DNA from 2 places in the Rhodoferax sp. SPJ21 genome. Region 2 is predicted to be linked to the other one. Evidence: predicted binding sites of a transcription regulator. Region 2 holds the regulator's gene; the other holds the start of a gene.

Region 1 (4,366 bases), 990 kb from region 2:
TGCGTATGCCCCAAACGCGTTCGCCGTACTGCAGCAGCTTGTCGCGCTTTTGCACGCGGCGCTCTTCCAGCATGGCGGGCAGCACGATGGCCAGGGTGCGGGCATGGTCGATGTTGTGCAGCGCGGTCAACTCGTGGCCCACCATGTGGGTAGCCCAGTCTTGCGGCACGCCGGAGCCTATGAGCCCGTTGAGTGCCAGGGTGGCGGCCCACATCAGGCTGGCGCGGTCGTCGTAGACCGGGGTGGGGGCTGCCAGCAGGCGCGGGCCTATCTCCACCAGGGTCTGCAGCAGGCCTTCGGCAAAGCGGTCTTGCACCGGTGCGTTGACCGGGTAGGTCAGGTACTGCTCTACGGTGTGGACGAAGGCATCGACCACGCCGTTGGCCAGCTGCTGGGGCGGCAGGGTGTAGGTCTTGGTCGGGTCCAGCACCGAAAACAGCGGGAACACCTTGGTGCTGCGGAAGGGCAGCTTGGCGCCGATGTCGCGCCGGGTGATGACGCCGCCGTTGTTCATCTCTGAGCCGGTGGCGGGCAGGGTCAGCACGGCGCCAAAGGGCAGGGCCTGGCCGATGTTGCGGCCGCGCTGCAGCAGGATGTCCCAGGCATCGCCCTCGAATAGGGCCGCTGCGGCGATGAACTTGGTGGCGTCGATCACCGAGCCGCCGCCCACAGCCAGCAGGAAGTCGAAGCCTTCGGCCCGGATGCGGGCCACGGCCTGCAGCGCGGTGTCATAGCTGGGGTTGGGCTCGATGCCGGCAAACGTGCTGTGCTGGCGCGCGCCCAGGGCCTGGCGCACCTCGGCCAGGGTGCCGGTTTTTTCGGCGCTGGCACCGCCGACCAGGATCAGCACCTTGGCGCTGGCGGGCACCAGCTTGGCGATATCGGCGATGCGGTCCTTGCCAAAGACGATGTGGGTGGGGTTGTGGAAGTCAAAGTTCAGCATGGGGGCTCCTTGTGTGTAGAACGTATGGTTATAAATAGACCGGTCGGCTAGTTTGGCCGGCGAAAAAATTGATGGGCATGCCTGGTTCAGGTGGTGCGTGTGCCCAGCAGCAGTTCGGTGCTGCGGGTGGCTTGGTCAAACGCGCTGCCGTCGCGGCGCAGCTTGGACAAGAGGCTGGCGCCCAGCCACAGTGCGTACAGGGTTTCGGCGGTGCTGGGCGCGTCCAGGCTGGCGGGCACGGAGCCATCGAGCCGGGCTTCTTCCAGGCACTGGGCCAGGCGTTGTTGCACGCCGTCGGTGCCTTCGCGCAGGGTTTGGCGCATGGGTTCAGAGATGTCGGCCACCTCGGCGCTGAGCTTGACGATCAGGCACTTGGGGCTGGACGCAGGCTCTGCGCTGTCGCCGATGCCGCATTGCGACATGTTCCAGTGCGACCAGTAGCGCATCAGCCGGGCACGTGCCGGCGTGCCGTCTGGCTGCAGCAGCGCGTCTAACTGTTGCAAATAGCGCTCGATGTAGCGCGCCAGCAGCACTTCGCCAAAGCGTTCCTTGGAGCTGAAGTAATGGTAGAACGAGCCCTTGGGTACGCCTGCGCTGGCCAGTATCTCGGCCAGGCCCACACCCACGAAGCCCTTGCTGGAGATCAGGCGTTCTCCGCAGTCGAGGATCTGGTTACGTGTGGGGGAGGCGTCGGCAAGCATGGATTGGATTATGGGCTAAGTAGACCAGTCGTCTAGTTCGGGCGTATGAAAAACCCGCCAGTGCGGCGGGTTTTAGCTTGAAGCCAGGTTTGCTATGAAATCAGTAGCTTCTTGCGCAGTAACTACCTGCGCTGGAGGCCTATTCCGTGGCTAGTGGATGAGCTTCACTGCAGCAATTGCCAGCCAGCCCAGCACAAAGTTCAGCACCACCATGTTGTGGATTTGGCCGGCGGCGCGCGCGGCGGTGGGCCATTCGGCGGCAGCTACGGCGCGCTTGAACTTGGCAAAGCCGGCAAAGTAGATGTGGCCAAACACCAGCACCATCAGCAGGCCCAGGCCGGCCATCACGCTCCAGCCCAGGGGCAGGCTTGCACCGGCGGCGCGCGCGGCCTTCATGCTGCTGCCGTACATATGGCCGCCGGTAGCCAGCAGCAGCACGATGGCGCCCAGCACCAGGCGGAAGAAGCGCTGCATCACCTGCACCATCAGCCGGGCGCGGGGCTGGGCCTCCATGGCGACCAGTGCGGCGGGGCGCAGGGCGAACAGCATGAAGGTCATGCCACCCATCCAGACGATGGCGGCCACTAAATGGAGAAAGGTAAAGGCTTCAAACAGCATGGCGGTGTTTCGTGGGGGAAAGCTGGATTGTGACGGCTTCTGGCCCACACCCACGGCATGCTTCTAAATCCATAGCTGCCAGCGCAGGCTTTATCTGCGCTGGGGCCAAATTCCCTTAAAAATTCAGGCGTAGGTATTGACCTGTGTGCCCAGGCTGCCCGAGGTGGCCAGGGCGGGTGCTGGGGCGGGCTGGGGCAGGGCGTCTAACAGGGTTTGCGCGTTGCTTTCCTGCTGGTCCAGGGCCTTTTTCAGCACGCGGATGTTCAGGCTGTCAGACGCGGGGGCCTGGGCGGCGGCAGTGGCCGACTGCACGGCCGTGGTGTTGGCAATTCCCATGGTGCGGGTCTCCTGGTGGGGTGTGAAACGCGGTTCTTGGTTATCGGCGGTTTGCGCGCAGTCTGGAGTCGGGCTTTCCCGCTTCTAAGCAAAACGGCCTGCAGCGCATGTATTACCTGCGCAGCCAGCTATGGAATACATAGCGGCTACCACATAGCAACTACCAAGTGGCCAGCGCCTGCAACAGCTGCTGGCGCGTGGCGGTCGGGGCAAAACTGGCTTCGATAGAGGTGCGGGCCATGGCGCGCAGATCGGCGTCTGTCCAGCCAAACGCGGCCTGGCAGCGCTGGTATTCACCCACCAGGCTGGCGCCCAGCAGCGAGGGGTCGTCGGTGTTCAGCGACACGCGCACGCCGGCACGGTACAGCCGGTCCACCGGATGCTCGGCCAGCGAAGGGTAAACGCCCAGCACCAGATTCGAGCTGGGACAGATGCCCAGCGGTATCTGCCGCTCTACCAGCAGGGCGACCACCGAGGGGTCTTCGATGGCGCGCACGCCGTGGTCGATGCGGTCTGCGCCCAGCAGCAAGATGGCGTCGCGCACGCCCTCGGGCCCGCTGGATTCACCGGCGTGCACGGTGCGCTTCAGTCCGGCGGCCCCGGCGCGCTGGAAGGCATCGGCAAAGCGTGGGCCGGTGCGGCCGGCTGCGGCTTCGTTGCCGTCTATGGACAGGGCCACCACGCGCGGGTGGCGCAGCGCGACCAGTTGGTCCACCAGCTGCACCGCCGCGTCGGCCGACTGGGTGCGCAGCAGGCTGATGCACAGGTTCACCGGCGGCAGGCCTTCCTGCTCTGCCGCACTCAGCCCGGCGTCTATGGCGTCCAGCATGGCGGGCAGCCGGCCGTGCCAGGCCTTCCAGTGGCTGGGGTTGACGATCAGGTCGGCGTAGCCCGCACCGTTGTCGGCCAGGCGCTGGCTGTAGGCATAGGCCAGCTGGGCCAGGCGTTCGGGCGTGTTGGCCAGCCCGCAGGCCCAGTCCAGAAAGTGCAGAAAGTCGGCCAGGCCCTGGAAGGCAAACAGCTGGTCCACCGGGCGGGGCAGCGCCACACCTGCCTGCTGCGCCCAACTTGCCAGCAAGCCGGGCTCGAAACAGCCCTCCAGGTGGGCATGTACTTCGGCCTTGGGCAAGGCTCGCAGGCGGTCTTGGGTGGTGCTGGTGGGGGCAGGGGGCGTATGCATACGGCATCTTAGAAGGTGTTCCGCTTGGAAAACCGCTTTGGATGCGGCGCTGTGGGCGCGGAGCAGTCCCCTAAAATGAAAAGATACAAAAAGTAGGGAGTGCGCATGGAAGCCTCTTATGAAGAGTTGATAGCGCAGGTCTTCAAATTGCAAACCACCTTGGACCATGTGGGCGCCTTTGTGTATGCCAAGGATTTGCAGGGCCGTTACACCTACGCCAACAGCATGGTGTGCAAGCAATTTCGCTGCAGTCTGGAAGACGTAGTGGGTGCGGCGGATGACAAGTTTTTTGATCTCGCGGTGTACAACCACTTTCTGGCGAATGACCGCCATGTGCTCACCACCGGCGAAAAGGTGGAGGTAGAAGAGGTCAGCCTCACCAAGGGCGACCCGGGGCCTACGATCTGCTGGTCCGTCAAGCTGCCGCTGCGCGCACCCGGTGGCGAGATCGTTGGCTTGTGCGGCATATCTACCGACATCACCGAGCGTAGGCATCTGGAAACCACGCTGATGGCCCAGAAGACCCTGCTGGGTACGGTGCTGAACAACCTCGAAGCCCTGGTCTACATGAAGGACCGGCAGCGCCGC
Region 2 (4,366 bases):
TCTTTGGGGAAGGCACACTCATACTGTCAAACCGCCCTACGCCCACCGGCGTGGAAGTGGTGGCAACCGCCGAGGACGCCTTGTCTGCACTGGACAAGGTGGCAGAGTCTTTAGGCCGGCCCGCCCAAAATATGCCGGCCGCAGCCAACTCCGCCGCAACGCAGGCCATGGCGCAAATCCCGGTGCAGGAAGACACAGAACAGCTGGCGATGAGCACGCTGTCGTTCCAAGACTATGTGCGCGAGCGCATGCTGCGCCGCCGCCATGAAACCGTCAGCGGCCCCAACGACGAAGGCCTGCCTCCCAAGTCAGCCCATCGCACCCCCACTGAGAAGCCCAAGCCTGCGGCACCACCTCCCCGGGCCAACCATGCGCTCCCCCTGGCGACACCTGGATTTAGCAAACCCAAAGCAAGCCAGGCATCCGCCGTCATTAACTCCAAAGGTATCGTGGACGAGCTGCAGTCCATGAAAGACCTTATTGAAGAGCGCTTCAACACCATGGCCTGGTTAGGCAAGGCCAACAGCGATCCGATCCAGTCGAACCTGATGCTCAAGCTCATCCGGGCGGGCTACTCCCCCACCTTGGCGCGGGCCGTTATTGAGCGCCTGCCCGAAGAAGCCACCGCAGCAGAGGCCGTTCGCTGGTTGATGGATGTACTGGAGCGCAATTTGCACACCGACGCAGGTGCCCAGTCCATGGTGCAGGAAGGTGGCGTCTATGCACTGGTGGGCGCCACAGGTGTGGGCAAAACCACCACCGCAGCCAAGCTCGCAGCGCAATGCGTGCGCATGTACGGCACCAATAGCGTTGGGCTGATCACCCTCGACACCTACCGGATCGCCGCCCATGAGCAATTGCGGGCTTACGGGCGCATGCTGGGCGTAGTAGCCCACCTGGCCCATGACCGCGCCGCCTTGCAGGATCTGCTTGGTTTGCTGAGCAACAAGAAAATGGTGCTTATCGATACCACGGGGTTGGCCCCCAGAGACCCACGCAAGCGTGACATGCTGGACGTACTGGATCTGCCAGGCGTGAACCGCCTGCTGGTGGTGAACGCCGGCGGCCATGGAGACACGCTGGACGAGGTGCTCACCTCCTTCAAGACCCGTGGAATACAGCAAGCCATTCTGTCCAAGGTAGACGAAGCCGCCAAATTGGGCCCTGCGCTGGACGCCATCATCCGCCACCAGTTGGTGCTGCGCGGTGTGTGCAACGGCCAACGCGTGCCAGAAGACTGGGAAGCCGCCGACGCCAAAAAGCTGGTGCGCGCATCCATGCGCTCGTCAAGCAAATCGGCATTCGACCCCAAGGCGCTGGACCTGAACTTCTTCTTCTCGCCCGGCCAGCCCGAACCTGACCGCAAGGAACGGGTACATGCTTGAATCCTGCGCCGACCAAGGCGAAAGCTTACGGCGATGGATACCCAAAGCCGCTTGGAGCGTGATCGCCATGGTCAGCCAGGGAGATGTGTCCACCGAACTGCCACTTCTGTGGCAAGTTTGTGGCGCTTTACAAGAGTTGCAATACCGCGTGACCGTGCTGGACGCCACGACCCAGGAGTCGGACGACAACCCCGGTTTACAGAACCTACTGGATAGCGCACACTGGCTAGAGGACGCACCGGCTCCCGTGATGCCGCTGCACATCGTGCCAGCCCGGCGAGGGTTGAGTCGCCTGGCACAGCTTGCCAGCCAGGACCACCCCATGCCTTTGCAGCCATTGGGCCACTTGTTTCGCAACTGCGACGTCGTCGTACTCTACGGGAGTGCTCCCTTGTTGACCTCGCTACTGATAAATAGCGAGGTGCGCCCCCTTTTGGCGGTCACATCACTGCGAGAATCAGTGCTGGAAGCCTATAAAAATATCAAGAATCTGTTGCTGCAAGCGCGGCTGTTACCCATTATTGTGCCGGTCATAACCTCTCCCATACAACGCGCAGAAAACCTGGCAAGAACCACGGGCCGGGTGCTGCAAAAATGCGCTCGGATATACCTGGGCTGCAATACCGAGTTCATGACGGTGCGCTCCTTCCAGCAGCACAAACCCGTGTGGGACGATGCCCGCAGCCTCGTGCTGCGCCTCATGGCCAATGCCGCCCCGGTCGTACAAGGTACGTCCACGGCAACGCACCACAAAACATGGGTTTCAGGCATCTCCGTCATGGGGGCCCGCTGATGTATACGGCCAAAGGTCACATGGACCGCGAACACATGATTCGCCAGTACGTGCCCCTGGTTCGGCGGCTGGCGCACCACATGATTGCCAAGCTGCCACCGAATATCGAACTCGACGACCTGATACAGGTTGGCATGATCGGCTTGTCGGAGGCATTGACACGCTACGAAGTCGCCCAGGGCGTGCAGTTTGAGACCTTTGCCACGCAGCGTATACGCGGCGCCATGATTGATGAACTCCGCGATAGCGACTGGATGTCCCGCGGCTCTCGCAAAAGTCAAAAAGACATTGAACGGGCAGTTCAAAAGCTGGAGCAAAAGCTGGGGCGTGGACCCATGGAATCCGAAATTGCGGCCGAGCTAGAACTCTCGCTACCCGAATACCAGAGCCTGCTGGGCAAGGTGCGGGGCACCCAACTGATCTACCTGGAAGATATGACGGGCGGGGGGGACGACGAAGCCGGCTTCCTAGACCGCCACGTGGCAGATGAGACGGCAGACCCCTTGCACTTGTTGCGTGATCACCGACTGCGCGAATCGCTGGTAGAAGCCATCAAGACACTGCCAGAACGCGAGCAATACATCATGAGCATGTATTACGAAAGCGATCTGAATTTGAAGGAAATCGCTGCGGTGCTGGAGATCACGGAGTCTCGCGTTTGCCAGCTGCACAGCCAGTCAATTGCCCGACTGCGGGCCAAAATGCGCAGCCATTAGAGCTTGCTATCTGTGGGTTCCATGAAAAAAGCCGCTCCATCAGGGCGGCTTTTTTGTCGGGGTCAAGAAGCACTCAGGTCGCCATGGCCGCGTATATGCGGGCCGCACCGCCTCGATAAGTCGATGTCTTTGCGCCGTTGCCGTAGGTCTGCGCTTGTGCAGCCTGGGGCAACACCGCAGCCAGAGCCCGGTCCACCACGACAGCCCGTCGCAATAAATTAGAGCGCTGCTGGGACAGCGTAAGCGAGACCCGCTCCAGCCGTTGGCGCAGCGCCTGGTCTAGTCGGGCTGAAGCCGCAGGACCTTGCAACAAACCAGACAACCCCGCCACAGCCTGTCTCAAGGCAGAGCTGGTGGACTCCAAAACCAGGGGTTCGCCAGACAGCAGTGCGGCAGAAACATCTCCCAGCAACTGCTCAACCTGGGACAAACTGTTTTCCAAACGGGATGCAAACATGGCTATTGCCCCAGGTGAGAAGACAGCAAATATGCGCTTACTTGGAGGTGACGCTCAGCATTTCCTGGGCGTTGGAAAGCAATTTGCCGGCAATTGCCTCCGGATTGACCTTGAAGGTACCGTCCTTGATGGCAGCTCGCAGCTCGGCCACCTTCTTGCTGTCGAAGTCGGAGCTGACGCCCCGGTCGGCTGTTTCCAGGGTGCGAGCCAAGGTGGAAACGGACACGGAGGCGCCTGTCGAGGGCGCCGTCTGGGCGCTCTGCTGCGCAATGCTGGCGGGCGCAGCGCTTTTGTCCTGCTCGGCCTTTTTGAGGCTGGCAGAACCAACCGCTCCCGGTAGCTCTTGTCCTGTTCCAATTTTCATCACACTCTCCAACCGCCTCAAACGTGAAGCATCGTAGCAATGGTTTCGGCAGAATCCGCATAATCTTTAGCCCTAAAAACAGTCGTTGGCGTAAAAAAGCTGATCTTGTTACATTTCAATCCGGACGGTACGGGCATCCAGCACCATTCCAGACATGACACGCCCGCTATCCATGCGCACCCGTGCGACCTGGCCCACCACACCTGCCGTCATGGCCTGGCCATCCGAAGTTACCTGAAAACCCGTGCCCTGGGCCACAACCCGGATCTGCGTCCCAGCCTGGAACACCTGGGCTGGCCTCAGCATAGATTGGCGTATTGCCTGCCCGGCACCCCAGGAGCGCGTTGCGATCTGCCCCACCCACTGCTCCGGCAGGGCTACAACCGGCGAAACATCATCCGCCCAGTCCACTTCCGCGGCCATGGCGTCTGCCATCGTCAGCACGGCGCCTGCATTGACATTCGATTTAGCTATCCAGGCCGGGCCGAAAGCCTTCACCGTTACAGGCAAAAAGACATTCCAGCGTGCCGCGCCGTCCACGCAGCGCAGACCTATGCGGCTTTTCCCCCACAAGCGGGTACCAGCAGGAATGTAAGGCTCAACCTTGGCGCACGGCGCCAAACGCAAGCGTGTGTCCAGCGCGCCCACCAC

What was found. The regulator FliA, encoded in region 2, starts transcription of late flagellar genes. The targets are predictions, from matches to a motif close to CTAAAGTTTNNNNNNNNNNNGCCGNTA.
Region 1: AC4BBN_RS02420 (putative motility protein) is a predicted target of FliA. The motif match lies at 2,640-2,666, and genes of this name have one in related genera.

What each region holds. Positions count from the first base shown of each region.
Region 1 is NZ_JBYZMO010000001.1:551,231-555,596, reverse strand. It holds gene AC4BBN_RS02435 (iron-containing alcohol dehydrogenase) at 1-943, opposite strand, end outside; gene AC4BBN_RS02430 (TetR/AcrR family transcriptional regulator) at 1,030-1,644, opposite strand; gene AC4BBN_RS02425 (CopD family protein) at 1,795-2,262, opposite strand; gene AC4BBN_RS02420 (putative motility protein) at 2,386-2,598, opposite strand; gene add (adenosine deaminase) at 2,759-3,778, opposite strand; gene AC4BBN_RS02410 (sensor domain-containing diguanylate cyclase) at 3,884-4,366, shown strand, end outside.
Region 2 is NZ_JBYZMO010000001.1:1,540,009-1,544,374, forward strand. It holds gene flhF (flagellar biosynthesis GTPase FlhF) at 1-1,385, shown strand, start outside; gene AC4BBN_RS07045 (P-loop NTPase family protein) at 1,378-2,178, shown strand; gene AC4BBN_RS07050 (RNA polymerase sigma factor FliA) at 2,178-2,894, shown strand; gene AC4BBN_RS07055 (hypothetical protein) at 2,968-3,351, opposite strand; gene flgM (flagellar biosynthesis anti-sigma factor FlgM) at 3,389-3,715, opposite strand; gene flgA (flagellar basal body P-ring formation chaperone FlgA) at 3,824-4,366, opposite strand, start outside.